Regions from separate parts of the Neorhizobium tomejilense genome, predicted to be linked through region 2. Evidence: predicted binding sites of a transcription regulator. Region 2 holds the regulator's gene; the other holds the start of a gene.
What was found. Region 2 encodes LexA, which represses DNA repair genes until DNA is damaged. Its sites were predicted from a motif close to TGTTCNNNNTGTGTTCNG; they were not measured.
Positions count from the first base shown of each region.

Region 1: the regulator LexA is predicted to act here: its motif matches at 4,887-4,904, upstream of ACSQ3G_RS18465 (helicase-related protein).

Region 1 covers NZ_CAXUSO020000001.1:3,702,813-3,710,776, forward strand. Annotated here, with positions in the region: gene ACSQ3G_RS18450 (CarD family transcriptional regulator) at 1-248, opposite strand, end outside; gene fdxA (ferredoxin FdxA) at 636-974, opposite strand; gene ACSQ3G_RS18460 (RNA-binding S4 domain-containing protein) at 1,178-1,591, opposite strand; gene ACSQ3G_RS18465 (helicase-related protein) at 1,597-4,809, opposite strand; gene ACSQ3G_RS18470 (DUF3309 family protein) at 5,534-5,689, shown strand; gene ACSQ3G_RS18475 (YMGG-like glycine zipper-containing protein) at 5,731-5,988, shown strand; gene ACSQ3G_RS18480 (beta-ketoacyl-ACP reductase) at 6,240-6,968, opposite strand; gene ACSQ3G_RS18485 (acetyl-CoA C-acetyltransferase) at 7,110-7,964, opposite strand, start outside.
Region 2 covers NZ_CAXUSO020000001.1:1,421,835-1,429,798, forward strand. Annotated here, with positions in the region: gene ACSQ3G_RS07350 (ComEC/Rec2 family competence protein) at 1-1,145, shown strand, start outside; gene lexA (transcriptional repressor LexA) at 1,126-1,845, opposite strand; gene ACSQ3G_RS07360 (VOC family protein) at 2,046-2,918, shown strand; gene kdsA (3-deoxy-8-phosphooctulonate synthase) at 2,923-3,771, shown strand; gene eno (phosphopyruvate hydratase) at 3,882-5,156, shown strand; gene ACSQ3G_RS07375 (FtsB family cell division protein) at 5,319-5,636, shown strand; gene pdhA (pyruvate dehydrogenase (acetyl-transferring) E1 component subunit alpha) at 5,831-6,901, shown strand; gene ACSQ3G_RS07385 (pyruvate dehydrogenase complex E1 component subunit beta) at 6,920-7,964, shown strand, end outside.

The DNA.
Region 1 (7,964 bases), 2.3 Mb from region 2:
AGAGCGCGTTCGACAAAATCCGTTTCGGACAGCTTGCGCATGCCGATGCTGACGGCCTTTGCGACTGGCACCTTGAGGCGCATCTTGTCCTTTTCGAAATCGATTACGAAAAGCTCAAGCTTCATGCCGGCAACTTCCTGCTCTTCAATCGCAGAGATAGTGCCTACACCATGAGCGGGGTATACGATCGATTCACCAGTCTTGAAGCCCTGGCGTGCGGGAGAAGTCTTTTTCTGCTGAGTCGTCATTCGTTTCACAAACTCCCTGTTACTCACCCATTGCCGGGTCGGGGGAACCGGGTCTGTCAGGCCCGGATGAGACGGGGGAAACCGTCGGGTCACTCCATACTGGTCCGACCAACGCGAGCGAAAAAACACCCATCGGGGTACTGCGACCGACAACATTCAAGCGTTGCAATGTCACGGAAACCGCGCTTTGGGTGGTCTGTTGCTTTCGTGATGTTTTTTGGGCACGCACGTGCCGCCTTGTGGAACAGTTCTTATTGTCTACCACAAAAAAGTGCGGAAATCAATAATTTGCTTTTGCAGGTGCACAGAGCACTATAGCCGCGCTCTGCCCAACAAAAAGGCAAAGTGATTCGAAACTGCTTCCGAGCCATTCCGTCGCGGCAAATCTCAATCGCCCTTGCCGGGTTCGGCGGAGAAATACTGCTCGTACTTGTTGGTGACGCCGTCCATCTCCTTGGCTTCGGGCAACGCATCGCGCTTGACCGTGATGTTGGGCCAGATCTGAGCGAACTCGGTGTTTATCTTGAGCCATTTGTCGAGGCCTGGCTCCGTGTCCGGCTTGATCGCCTCGGCGGGACATTCCGGTTCGCAGACGCCACAATCAATGCACTCGTCGGGATGGATGACGAGGAAGTTTTCACCTTCATAAAAGCAGTCGACCGGGCAGACCTCGACGCAGTCGGTGTATTTGCAGCGGATACAATTGTCGGTCACGACATACGTCATGCGGCACTCCAGGACTATCGCGGATCAACGGCACGTCGACGGATGGGAAGCGCCGGCACACCGGAAAGCCGGGAGAGGCGAAAACCCAACTGCAAAAATGACAGGAGGTAGGCGATCCGGCTTTTCGACAGTCAGGTAAAGCCTTTGGCTTGGCTTAGCAAGGATATCCGTGCTGAAAACCTAGGCGCAGCGGGTCGTTTTTTCTAATCTAGGTCCGCGTCCATACCCGGAAACAGCCGATCGGTGTCGCGACGCTCCTTCTTGGTCGGTCGGCCGCTTCCCTGCGCGCGTTGCGCCTGTTCGAACAACGTCAGCCTCTTGGCTTCTTCGGGAGGAGGACTGAGATCTTCGTAGAGCAGCCGGGCCTCTTCGAAAGGTCCTCGCCTTTCCCCGCCGGCCTTGACCACCAGCACGAGATCGCGACGCTCGAGCTTGAGATCGATACGGTCGCCCGGCTTCACCTGGGAGCTGGGTTGGGACACCAGGTCTCCATTCACCCGCACGTGGTTCGAGCGGATGAGATCCTGGGCGATCGACCGCGACTTCGCCATGCGGGCAAAAAACAGCCACTTGTCGATGCGCTGGCGCGAACCGGATTGTGGCTGTTTTTCCGTCATGGGCCTTACTTCTTCATCTGCTCCTTGAGAGCTGCAAGCTTTGCAAAGGGCGAATCCGGATCGATCGGCTTCTCCTTGCGGGGCGGCTTGGCCTCGAAGCGCGCAGGCTGCGACCCTTTGCCGCGGTCGTTGCGGTCCGGACGCGGGCCACCTTCGTGGCGCTCCCCGCGGTTGGGGCGATCGCCCCCGCGGTTGTTGGTATTGTTGTTGTCTGGCCGGCGGTTGTTGTCGCGGTTCGGCTTGCCGCCGTCCTTGCGTTCGCCACCGCGTTCGCCGGCCGGGCGCGCATCACGCCGCTCGCCACCACCGTCGCGACGCTCATCACGACGGCCCGGGGCCGGCTGGCCGGCTTCGCCACCGGCATTGTTGCGCTGGCCGCCATGGCCACGGCGATCGCCATGCTGAGGCCGGCCGCCGCGCTGGTTGTTTTCACGGCCGCCGCCCGGACGCCACAGCAGGACCGGCTTTGGCTCTCCAGTCTCGGCAGCCTTTGCCTCGTCCGTGACGTCTTCAGCCGCAGCGTGCTCAGCCGGAGCTTCCTCCGAAGCAACCGGTTCTGCAGTAGCCGTCTCAGCCGGCGCAGCATCAGCCACGGCCTCTACCGGGGTGGCCTCAGGCGCAACCTCTGCCGAAGGGGTTTCTGCCGTCGTCTCGGCCGAAGCGTCGCTCGCATCGGCGTCATCGCCGTCGGAGGCTTCCGGCGCGTCTCCTGCCGAAGCCGAAGCAGCTGCAGGAACAGCGCTCACGGAACCTGCATCCTGGCCCGCCAGGAATGCCTGCGCTTCTTCCGGCTTCACGGCGTCGGCACGATATCCGAGGCCCTTAAGAATTTCTTCCATATCGTCCGGCGTCGCGCCGAGAATGGAGAGCATCGCGGTCGTGGCCGTGAAGCGGCGGCCGTCATATGCCCCTTCCGGACGCGGCGTCGAGCCCGGCTTCCACTGCAGGAGTGGACGGATGAGATCGGCAAGTCGTTCCAGGATGTCGATCCGTACGGCACGCTTGCCGAGGAAGCGGAAACCCGCGAGCTTGTAGAACATCCGCTCAAACGTCGGATCGGCGACCACCGAAGTGCGCCCTGCGGCAAGCGCCGGGATGAGATCGCCGTAACCGGGCTTGTCGAGGCCGTCGTTCTTCAGCGCCCAGAGGAGCGTGATGAGCTCCGCCGGTGCGGGCTTCAGAAGCATCGGCATGAAGACGTGATAGGCGCCGAAACGGATGCCGTAGCGACGCATCGAGGCGCGCGCATCCTGATCGAGCGACTTCACGTCGTCCGCAACATCGCGCCTGAACAGCACGCCGAGACTTTCGACCAGCTGGAAGGCGAGGCCCTTGGCGAGGCCCTGCAGGTCTTCGGCGCGCGACAGATCGTCGAGCGGCTTCAGAACCGTGGCGATGTGATGGTTGACGAAGCGCTCGAGGCGGGCGAGCACATGTTCGCGGGCATTGCCGGTCAGCTGCTCGTCGGAGAGCAGGATGACGCGCGGCCGCATGACATGCTCGGTCGGCGCAAGACGGGCGATGGGCTCGCCGAGCCAGCGAACGGACCCGTCGGAGCCGACCGCCAGATCGCTGTTGCCGGAGGCATAAAGCCTCGCGGCCCGCGCCTCGAATTCGAGCGCCAGCGCTTTCTGAGCGGCACCCTGCACCGCCTTGGCGTCGGGTCCCTCGGTTCCCGAAACGGGCGTAAACCGGAAACCGGCCAATTGCCCGACGTGATGTCCCTCTACAAAGACATCGCCATTCACACTGATTTCAGCTTCCAGCATCGCATTCTCTCTCAGGCGCTTCATGAGCACAGATGTCCTGCGATCAACAAAGCGTTTCGTCAACCTTTCATGTAGCGCGTCCGATAACCTATCCTCTATTTCCCGTGTCTTTTCTTGCCAGTGTGTCGGATCAGCAAGCCAACCAGGGCGATTAGAGACGTAGGTCCAGGTCCGGATCTGCGCTATGCGGGCCGACAATGTGTCGATTTCACCGTCGGTGCGGTCGGCGCGGCGGACCTGTTCCGCCATGAATTCTTCATTCACCGTCCCGAAGCGTACAAGATCGGAAAAAAGAGTCGAAATAAGGTCGGCGTGCTGTGCCGGCGCAATTCGTCGATAGTCCGGCAGCGCACAGGCCTCCCAGAGCTTCTCGACCCGTTGGGGCGTCGTCGCGATGTCCTTGATTTCGGGATAACGCGAAAGATAATCAAAGGCTTGGCTGTCGGTCGCGGGAAGCGCCCGTGTCAATCCTTGCAGCGTCGGGGAGGCATCCAGGCTTTCCCGCAGAGCCCTGAGCGACGAAAAATCGAGGGCCTTCGAGCGCCATTGCAGCACTTTGACCTGATCGAAATGGTGGCTTTCGATTCGCTCGACCAATTCGTCCTCGAAAGGCGCCACCTGCCCCGTCACGCCGAACGTCCCGTCCCGCACATGCCGCCCGGCGCGGCCGGCGATCTGCGCCAGTTCTGCCGGATTGAGACTGCGGAACTGATAACCGTCGAATTTCCGGTCCTGGGCGAATGCCACGTGGTCGACATCGAGATTGAGCCCCATGCCGATCGCATCCGTGGCGACGAGATATTCGACGTCGCCGGACTGGTAGAGACCGACCTGGGCATTGCGGGTACGCGGGCTGAGTGCGCCGAGCACCACCGCCGCGCCGCCGCGCTGGCGGCGGATAAGCTCGGCGATCGCATAGACCTCGTCGGCTGAAAACGCCACGATCGCCGACCGCTGCGGCAGGCGGGTGATCTTCTTCTGCCCGGAATAGAAGAGCTGCGAGAGCCTCGGCCGCTCGACGACGGTTATTCCCGGCAACAGCCTCTCAAGGATCGGCCGCATGGTCGCCGCCCCCAGAAGCAGCGTCTCATCGCGGCCGCGCAGATGCAGGATACGATCGGTAAAGATATGGCCACGCTCGAGATCTCCCGCGAGCTGCACTTCGTCGATTGCGACGAACGAGGCTTTCGTCTCACGTGGCATGGCCTCGACGGTGCAGACGGAAAAGCGGGCGTTGGGCGGAGTGATCTTTTCCTCGCCGGTGATAAGCGCCACCTGCGAGGCACCGACCTTCTCGACAAGGCGCGTATAGACCTCGCGCGCCAGCAGCCGGAGCGGCAGGCCGATCACACCGGTGCCATGCGCCACCATGCGCTCGATGGCATAATGGGTCTTGCCGGTATTGGTGGGTCCGAGGACGGCGGTGACGCCGCGCCCGCTGAGCATCATGGGCTGGAAATTCAATGCCTGGTTCCGCGCATCACATACGGCTTGGGTCTCGCGCCTTCGCCCAAAACTGGAAGCCACGCAACACATGGCGATCTCGGCTGGCAAACGCAAGCCTGAAGAATAGTTTTGCGGCCGAAGAGTGATCGCTGAAGGCCGCAAATCAACGCTCGGCGATTCGAATTTTAAACGTAAAGGAACAGACGCGAACGAATCGGAGACGAATCGCAGACTCAAGACGATTCAGCTTTTGTTCACCGCTATATATTGATGTGACTCCGGATTTCCCCACGACATCGTGAATCTGCATCAAGATTGGATGCATACAACCGCGTGACTCATCCCGAAGCTGCGCTTTCACGAAGAATCGTAAGAGTCAATGCATTGATATGGTTAATGTTTCATCAACCTATTCAGGCTGTTCCGCCCTCCTTCAAGCACGAAATTAAGATTCAGGCCAAAGGCGGAACGAATCGCCGACGAATCACAGACATCTCTATCTTCGCTATTTGTTCTTACAAGATATGGTAGGTCTCATCACGAGAGACCCGCAAGAAAATCGTCGCGGTAAAGACCTCGGAAGCGAATGCGTTCAGGTGCCATTAACATTGGCTAACGCAGTTTAACCACACGTGAGAGCACACGTTTGCAAGCCGATGGAACAAAAATCACGGCGCTACGTTTCCTCGCCAAATCCATACTGGATTGTCTAGCGGAGTAGAAAATCATGCTCGGAACCGTGTTGCTCGTCATCCTCATCCTGCTACTCATTGGCGCGTTGCCGAATTGGGGCTATAGCCGAGGCTGGGGCTATGGTCCGTCGGGCGGATTGGGCCTTGTCGTGCTTATCATCATTATCCTGCTGCTGATGGGCAGGATTTAAAAGCGGCGTAGCCGTGTGTACCAAAGGGAAGGGAAACTGACATGATGAAGAAGATTCTGATTGCGGGCTGCATGATCGGCACGCTCGCCTCCTGTACTGCAACTGAACGCGGCACCGCAATCGGCGCCGGCACGGGTGCGGTTATCGGTGGCGCCGTGACCAATAGCTGGGGTGGCGCGGCGGTTGGCGCAGTTGCAGGCGGCCTGGTCGGCGCTGCGATCGGCCAGTCCTCGGAACGCCGCGGCTACTGCATCTATCGCGACCGTTACGGCCGTCGTTACGAGGCCCGTTGCCGCTAATCGCGAGCAACAATCCAGTCCCTCAGGACCGGCGCCCGAGCAATCGGCGCCGGTTTTGTTTTGCCTTGAGAGGCCGTCGCCATTAACCCTTGGCCAAAGCCGGAACGAATCGCCGACGAATCGGCGACATCACCCGTTTCGCGGTTTGTTCACCGCAAGATGTCGTGCAAAAACAATTTGTTAACCATAGAGGCCGAGCGTTTCGGCGCACCACCATGCGCCGAAACCCGCTCAAAGGTTAATGCCGGAGATCAGCTCGCGAAGAACTGGCCGCCATTCGCCGTCAGCGTCGAACCGGTGATGAAGCCGGCATCGTCGGAGGCGAGGAATACGACGCAACGGGCAATCTCTTCCGGCTCGCCGAGGCGCCCGACCGGGATCAGCGGAATGATCCGCTCGTTCAGCACCTTTTCCGGCACCGCCCGCACCATTTCGGTAGCGATGTAGCCAGGGCAGATGGCGTTGACGGTGATGTTCTTTGAAGCACCTTCCTGGGCCAGCGCCTTGGTGAAGCCGAGATCGCCGGCCTTGGCCGCCGAATAGTTCACCTGACCCATCTGGCCCTTCTGGCCGTTGATCGACGAGATGTTGACGACCCGGCCGAAGCCCCGGTCGCGCATGCCGTTCCAGATGGGATGCGTCATGTTGAAAAGGCCGGTCAGGTTGGTGCCGACCACCTCGTTCCACTGTTCAGGCGTCATCTTGTGGAACATGCCGTCACGGGTGATGCCCGCATTGTTGACGAGCACCTCGATCGGGCCGAGCTCGGCCTCCACTTTTGCTATTCCGTCGACGCAGGCCTGATAGCTGGAGACATCCCACTTGAAGACCGGAATGCCGGTCTCGTCGTGGAAGGCTTTCGCCTTTTCCTCGTTGCCCGCAAAATTTGCCGCGACACGATAACCTGCCGCCTTCAACGCGACGGAGATGGCGGCCCCGATCCCACGCGTTCCTCCCGAAACCAATGCAACCCTGCTCATGCGGTCTTCCCCTTTTGCGTTGTGATCCGGTCCTTCTATGTGACTGGATACTTACCTAGTTGGACTTGCTTTCGTCGGGGAGATAGGCCCGCCGCGAAGTTTTGCAACGCCGGCGGGATTATCCACAATCATCCTATCGCGTCACATGGCTTCGAGGCACATGGCAACGCCCATGCCGCCGCCGATGCAGAGCGTCGCGAGTGCCTTCTTTGCGTTGCGGCGCTTCATCTCGAAAAGAAGCGTGTTGAGAATGCGCGCACCCGATGCGCCGATCGGATGGCCGATCGCGATCGCCCCGCCATTGACGTTGACGAGCGACGGATCGAAGCCGAGATCCTTGGTGACGGCGCAGGACTGGGCCGCGAACGCCTCGTTGGCCTCGATGAGTTCCAGGTCGGCAACGCGCCAGCCGGCCTTCTCGAGCGCCTTGCGCGAGGCCGGGATCGGACCCGTTCCCATGATTTGCGGATCGACGCCGGCAGTCGCCCAGGAGACGATACGGGCCATCGGCGTGATGCCGCGGCGGGCGGCTTCGGCTTCTGTCATCAGCACGGCAGCCGCCGCACCGTCGTTGAGGCCGGATGCGTTGCCCGCCGTGACGGTGCCTTCCTTGTCGAAGGCCGGCCGCAGCTTAGCCATCGAATCGAGCGTCGCGCCGGCACGGATGTATTCGTCGTTCTCGACGGTCACGTCACCCTTCCGCGTCTGGATGATATAGGGGATGATCTCGTCCTTGAAGCGGCCAGCGTTCTGCGCGGCTTCCGCCTTGTTCTGGGAAGACACGGCGAACTGGTCCTGCTCCTCGCGGGAGAGCTGCCACTGGCGGGCGATGTTCTCCGCCGTGATGCCCATGTGGTAGCCGTAGAAGGCGTCAGTCAGGCCGTCCTTGATCATCGTATCGATCATCTTGAAATCGCCCATCTTCACGCCGCCGCGAAGGTGCGCGCAATGCGGCGCCATGGACATCGATTCCTGGCCGCCGGCAACGATGATCTT
Region 2 (7,964 bases):
TCTGGAAACACAGGGCGAAGCGCCGCGATCCCGAACCTCTGCCATTCCGTCGCCCTATGGTGACTCCGGTGCTGGCATCCTGGAATTTCGCGGCCGGCATCTTCGTGACCTCGCTGATCGGCGGCATCTCGACCGCCATGTTCTCGGTCGAGCATTTCCACCGTATCGCCACCTACGGCCTTGTCGCCAACCTCGCCGCCATGCCGATCATCTCCTTCGTGGTCATGCCGGCAGGGCTGGCCGGCATGCTGCTGATGCCGTTCGGCCTCGATGCGCCCTTCATGAAGCTCATGGGCCTCGGCCTGGGGTGGGTGATTGCAATTGCCAAACACGTCGCCGCCTGGGGCGGCGATGTCGGCATAGGGCGACAACATCCCTGGTTCCTCGCCGTCTCGACGGCAGGTTTCCTGCTGTTGACGCTCATGAGGACGAGACTGAGACTGATAGGCCTGCCGCTGATGGTGACCGCTCTGCTGCTTTCCTGGCATGAGCGGTCGATGCCCCTGCCGGATATCCTGATCTCGGAAGACGGGACGATGGTCGCATTTGTAGACGGGAAAGGGGTCGCCACCAATCGCGCCCGCCCGCCCGACTTCGTCTACGGCCAATGGAAGAGGGCGCTTCTGCTCGGTGATCCCACCAAGCCTGAAATGTCGCCATCCAGGGACAAGCCGCCCGACGACAGGCCACCCGGCGCGAAAACCAACGAGCGCCGCGAATTGACCCCGCAGCAACTGGAAACGGCAAAGTCGAGGATAAAACAGGCGCCTGCCGGCCGCTTCACCTGCGAGCCGACGGCCTGGTGTGCGGCAAGCACCGGCAAGGGCATCGTTATCGCTGTCGAGGACGGCCGTTATGCGGGTGCCGCCTGCGACGCCGCCAGTCTTGTCATTGCGCCGCGCGCCCGCTTCGACCAATGCCGGTCCGGCGCCCTGATGATCAATGGTGCCATGCTTCGCAAGGCGGGTGCGCTGGAGATTTCCCTCAACGGCGCGACCGACATTCGGCGCTGGCAGATCCGTGCCGCCATGGCGGGCGCAGACCGTCCCTGGAGCAGGCACCGCCACTATGATTGGCGAAGCCAGGGTTTCGATGGGTCATTGCCGGAACCGCTCCGGCAGATGATCAGTGATACCGGCGGATGAGGCCGACGAGCTTGCCCTGGATCTTCACCCGGTCCGGCCCAAAGATGCGGGTCTCGTAGGCTGGGTTGGCGGCTTCGAGGGCGATGGAGGCACCGCGGCGGCGGAAGCGTTTCAGCGTCGCTTCCTCGTCGTCCACCAGCGCCACGACGATATCGCCCGGATTGGCCGTATTGCTGTTGCGGATGATCACGGTATCGCCGTCGAGAATGCCGGCCTCGATCATCGAATCGCCCTTGACCTCGAGCGCATAATGTTCGCCGGAACCGAGCATCTCGGCCGGCACGGCGATGTCATGCGTGTTGTTCTGGATCGCCGAGATCGGCACGCCGGCAGCGATGCGGCCCATGACCGGAACTGTCGTGGCGTTCGGCGAATCGTCGTTGGCGGCGGGTTTCTGAGGCGCCGCGACCGGCTGCGGTTTGCCGAGGCTGCCCTCGATGACGCTCGGCGAAAAACCGCGCCGTGGCTGCATGCTCGGTGAGTAGGCTTCCGGCAGCTTGATGACTTCGAGCGCCCGGGCCCGGTTCGGCAGGCGGCGGATGAAGCCGCGCTCCTCGAGCGCGGTGATCAGGCGGTGGATGCCTGACTTGGACGCGAGGTCGAGAGCATCCTTCATTTCATCGAATGACGGCGGGATGCCGGATTCCTTCATGCGTTCGTGAATGAACAGAAGCAATTCCTGTTGTTTGCGCGTGAGCATCTTTTGGCACCCTCAGAGTCGGAAACAAATCCAGAACGGACACTATATGTTCCATATGTGTTCTGCAAGTCCCTAAATTTCTGTGAAGTATGATGATTTTTTCTTCATAGATGCGTGCCAGATATCTCGAGCCACACCACTTGCGCGGCGCGAGCCCGCTGCCAAAGTAGCTTTGCGATTCCAATTCCGGGGGCCCTCGCGTGAACGCAAGACCAATCGATCATCTCGTGCTGCCGGTGGCGGGACTTACCGCTGCGCGTTCCCGGCTCACGAAGCTTGGTTTTACAGTTGCGCCCGATGCTTTTCATCCTTTCGGCACAGCCAATGCTTGTGTGTTCTTCTCGGATGGCAGCTACCTGGAGCCGCTGGCTCTTGCCAATCGCCGTCATGCAAGCGCGGCCGCCAAACGCGGCAACGTTTTTACCGCACGCGATCTGGCCTTCCGCAAGGCACGCGACAGGCAGGGTTTTTCCGCTCTCGTTGTGGCGACCCGTGACGCGATGGCCGATCACGCGCGTTTCAAGATGCGTGGCGTTTCGGCAGGCGACGTGCTGGAATTCTCCCGCGGGATGACCTTGGCCGACGGTTCCGAAACCCAGGCGAGCTTCCGGCTGGCTTTTGCGGGTGATGACCGGGCGCCCGACTTCCTGATGTTTTCCTGCCAGCGGATCAATCCCCTGCCGGCCGATCGCGGCGAACTGGAGCACCATTCCAATGCGGTCATGGGGCTGAGCAAGATCATTCTGTCGGCATCGGCGCCCTCCGATTTCGCACCCCTGGCCGAGCAGGTGCTGATGACGAAGGCCAAGCCGGAGGCTGTTTCGCTCGAGCTTGCCGCGGCCAATGCCCGCATTCGCATCCTGCAGGATCACGAACTCGAGGCGGAATTCGCCCTGCCGTCGACGCCGGGTGCCGAGGGGCTGCGCGGCCGGGTGATCATCTTCAAGACGGCCGATCTTGCCGTGACAGAGATCACCCTTGCTGCTAATGACGTCGCATTCGTCCGCCGGGAGGGCCGTGTTCTCGTCTCGGCGGCGCCCGGCCAGGGTGTTTTGTTCGGCTTCGAGGAATAGGTTCATGGAAGTTACCGCAAATTCCAGCGTCTCCGTCGGCGAGGGAGACGGCAAGGTGGTTTTCGCGCAGGACGCAAAACTGTCGCTGATCGCCGGCCCATGCCAGATGGAAAGCCGCGACCACGCCTTCATGATGGCAGGCGCGCTCAAGGAACTCTGTGCCAAGCTCGGTATCGGCCTCGTCTACAAGTCTTCCTACGACAAGGCCAACCGCACGTCGATTTCCGGCAAGCGCGGCATCGGGCTCGAAACCGCCATGGAAATCTTTGCCGACCTCAAAAAGGAGTTCGGCTTTCCGGTCCTGACCGACATTCACACGGAAGAGCAATGCGCCGTCGTTGCCGAGACGGTCGACATCCTGCAGATACCGGCTTTCCTCTCCCGCCAGACGGACCTGCTTGTCGCAGCCGCCAAGACCGGCCGCGTCATCAACGTCAAGAAGGGCCAGTTCCTGGCGCCCTGGGACATGAAGAACGTGCTTGCCAAGTTCACCCAGAGCGGCAATCCGAACGTGCTGCTCTGTGAGCGCGGCGCTTCCTTCGGCTACAACACGCTCGTCTCCGACATGCGCTCGCTGCCGATCATGGCGTCGCTCGGCGCTCCGGTCATCTTTGATGCGACGCATTCGGTGCAGCAGCCGGGCGGGCAGGGCGCTTCGACCGGCGGCGACCGCACCATGGTGCCGGTGCTGGCGCGCGCAGCCGTCGCGGTCGGTGTTGCCGGCGTCTTTCTGGAAACCCACGAGGATCCGGACAACGCGCCCTCGGACGGCCCCAACATGGTGCATCTGAAGGACATGCCGCGGCTGCTCGAAAAGCTGCTCGCGCTCGATGCCGTCGCCAAGGCGGCTTGAGCCCGCCCACAAAAAGCGCGCAAACTGCTTCGATTGTAATTTTCGTGTCATTGATTATGAGACATTTTCAGTGACCTCGTGACGTCAAGTCCAAACCCAGGGAGAGACCCTTGACCGCCATCACCGATATCATCGCCCGCGAAATTCTCGACAGCCGCGGCAATCCGACCGTCGAGGTCGATGTCTATCTGGAAGACGGTTCGATGGGCCGCGCGGCCGTTCCGTCGGGCGCCTCCACCGGCGCCCATGAAGCCGTTGAACTGCGTGACGGCGGCAAGCGCTATCACGGCAAGGGCGTCGAAAAGGCGGTCGAAGCCGTCAACACCGAGATCTTCGATGCGATCGGCGGTTTCGATGCCGAAAGCCAGATCCATATCGACAAGACGATGATCGCGCTCGACGGCACGCCGAACAAGTCGCGCCTCGGCGCCAATGCCATTCTTGGCGTCTCGCTCGCCGTTGCCAAGGCTGCCGCCGAAACGTCCGGCCTGCCGCTCTACCGTTATGTCGGCGGCCCCAACGCCCATGTCCTGCCGGTGCCGATGATGAACATCATCAACGGCGGCGCCCATGCCGACAACCCGATCGACTTCCAGGAATTCATGGTCATGCCGGTCGGCGCCGATACGCTGAAGGACGCCGTGCGCATGGGCTCGGAGATCTTCCATGTCCTCAAGAAGGAACTTGCGGCCCAGGGTCACAATACCAATGTCGGCGACGAAGGCGGTTTCGCGCCGGGCCTGAAGAGCGCGTCGGAAGCCCTCGACTTCATCATGAAATCGGTCGAGAAGGCCGGTTACACACCCTGCGACGATGTCTGCCTGGCGCTCGATTGCGCCTCGACCGAATTCTTCAAGAACGGCAAGTACGAAATGGAAGGCGAGGGCCGCACGCTCGAGCCGGAAGCCATGGCCGATTACCTGGCCGAGCTTGCAGCCAAGTACCCGATCATTTCGATCGAAGACGGCATGGCTGAAGACGATTGGGCCGGCTGGAAGTACCTGACCGACAAGATCGGCGCCAAGTGCCAGCTCGTCGGCGACGACCTGTTCGTCACCAACTCGGCGCGCCTGCGCGACGGCATCAAGATGGGCGTCGCCAACTCCATCCTCGTCAAGGTCAACCAGATCGGCTCGCTGTCGGAAACGCTCGATGCCGTCGAGACGGCACACAAGGCGAGCTATACCGCCGTCATGTCGCACCGCTCGGGCGAAACGGAAGATTCGACCATCGCCGATCTGGCCGTCGCCACCAATTGCGGACAGATCAAGACCGGCTCGCTGTCGCGTTCCGACCGGCTGGCCAAATACAACCAGCTCATCCGCATCGAGGAAATGCTGGGCCCGCAGGCCGTTTATGCCGGCCGCGGCATCCTGAAAGCCTAAGGCTTTTCGATCCGAAATTTGCCGTGAAAGCCCGCGCCAAAAGCGCGGGCTTTTTCGCGTCATGATTCTGGTCAACGATTGCTTAAGCAAGTTCTGCGAATTTGAAGCTCTGTTTCGGATCTGATTTGAGATCCCGTAGGCGTGGCAAGGCGTTAGAGCGGCATGTGGACAAAGCATCATAAGAAAAGAAAATTCGGCCGTTTTGTCCTTCCCGCCATCACAGTCGCGTTTCTGTCCTACTTCGGTTATCATTCCATCCATGGCGATCTCGGTCTGATCGCCACGGAGGAATTCGAACGTCAGCGGGAGGCGCGTGCAGGCGAACTCGCCAAGCTGACCGCCCGGCGCGAAACGCTGGAGCGGCAGGTTCAGCTGATGAGCGACGGTTCGCTCGACAAGGACATGCTGGACGAGATCGCCCGCTATCAGCTGAATATTTCCCGCGGCGACGAAATCGTCATCTTCAACAACTACTTCTAAATTAACCAGATTTCGGTTAATTTTACATTTCTATAACCTTTTCAAGAGGTTGTGCGGAATGTGAGCCATGCATTTATGGCATTGCTGGGGCAGCTTTTCTTGCCTATGGTACGCCCCGACACCAGAGTGGGAATCTGGCGATACACGTCAGGGCGTAATCTCGCTCTCAACGCAGAACTCAAAGGGAGGGATGAATGGCGCCGACCAAGACCGCGTCTGTATCCGGCCGCAAACCAGCGGCAAAGTCTGCAATCAAATCAGCCTCGAATGCCTCCGCCAAGGAGTTTACGGGCAAGAACACCCCGGATTTCGGCAAGGATCAGGATCTTCACGCCTATCGTGAAATGCTGATGATCCGCCGTTTCGAGGAAAAGGCCGGCCAGCTCTACGGCATGGGCTTCATCGGTGGTTTCTGTCACCTCTATATCGGCCAGGAAGCTGTCGTCGTCGGCATGCAGATGGCGCAGCAGGAGGGTGACCAGGTTATCACCGCCTATCGCGACCATGGGCATATGCTGGCAACCGGCATGAGCGCGCGTGGCGTCATGGCCGAGCTCACCGGGCGCAAGGGCGGCTATTCCCGAGGGAAGGGCGGCTCGATGCACATGTTCTCCAAGGAGAAGCATTTCTACGGCGGCCACGGCATTGTCGGCGCCCAGGTTTCGCTCGGAACCGGTCTCGCCTTCGCCAACAGGTATCGTGGTAATGACAGCGTCTCGGTCGCCTATTTCGGCGATGGCGCGGCCAACCAGGGCCAGGTCTACGAGAGCTTCAACATGGCGGCCCTCTGGAAGCTGCCGATCGTCTATATCGTCGAGAACAACCGTTATGCGATGGGCACCTCGACGGCCCGTGCGACGGCGCAGTCGAACTACTCGCTGCGTGGTTCCGGCTTCGGCATCCCCGGCATCCAGGTCGACGGCATGGACGTTCGCGCCGTGAAGGCCGCCGGCGACGAGGCGCTCGAGCACTGCCGCTCCGGCAAGGGCCCGATCATTCTCGAAATGCTCACCTACCGTTATCGCGGCCACTCCATGTCCGACCCGGCGAAATATCGCTCCAAGGACGAAGTCCAGAAGATGCGCTCCGAGCACGACCCGATCGAGCAGGTGCGCCTGCGCCTCATCGAAAAGGGCTGGGCCACCGAGGACGAGCTGAAGGCGATCGACAAGGATATCCGCGACGTCGTTTCGGATAGCGCCGATTTCGCCCAGGCCGATCCGGAGCCGGATCCGTCCGAGCTCTACACCGACATTCTGCTCTGATCGCGGGGAGGGAACCCAATGCCAATCGATATCCTGATGCCCGCGCTTTCTCCGACCATGGAGGAAGGCACGCTTTCCAAATGGCTGAAGCAAGAAGGCGACAAGGTCACGTCCGGCGATGTCATCGCTGAAATCGAGACCGACAAGGCGACCATGGAAGTGGAAGCCGTCGATGAAGGCGTGATCGGCAAGCTGCTGATCGCCGCCGGCACCGAAAACGTCAAGGTCAACACCAAGATTGCCGTGCTCCTGCAAGATGGCGAAAGCGCCGATGCGATGAGCGCGGAAAAGCCGGCGGCACCTGCCAAGGCTGACGCGGATACGCCGGCTGCAACGTCCGACGCCGCAGGCGGCAAGGCTCGCGAAGCAAGTGAAGAGACGCCTGCCGCGGCCAAGGTCCCGGCCCAGCCCAGGGCCGAGGCTGCCGCCGATCCGGATATCCCGGCTGGCACCGAAATGGTCATGACCACCGTTCGCGAAGCGCTTCGCGACGCGATGGCCGAAGAAATGCGCCGCGACGAGAACGTTTTCGTCATGGGTGAGGAAGTCGCCGAATACCAAGGTGCCTACAAGATCACCCAAGGCCTGCTGCAGGAATTCGGACCCCGCCGCGTGGTCGATACCCCGATCACCGAACACGGCTTTGCCGGCGTCGGCGTCGGTGCCGCCATGGCGGGCCTGAAGCCGATCGTCGAATTCATGACCTTCAACTTCGCCATGCAGGCGATCGACCAGATCATCAATTCGGCGGCCAAGACGCTTTACATGTCCGGCGGCCAGATGGGTGCGCCGATCGTGTTTCGTGGCCCGAACGGTGCCGCCGCCCGCGTCGGCGCGCAGCACAGCCAGGACTATGCCACGTGGTACAGCCAGATCCCGGGCCTCAAGGTCGTCATGCCCTACACGGCTGCCGACGCCAAGGGCCTGCTGAAGGCCGCCATCCGCGATCCGAACCCGGTCGTCTTCCTGGAAAACGAAATCCTCTACGGTCACCAGTTCGAAGTGCCGAAGCTCGATGATTTCGTCCTGCCGATCGGCAAGGCGCGCATCCACCGCAAGGGTA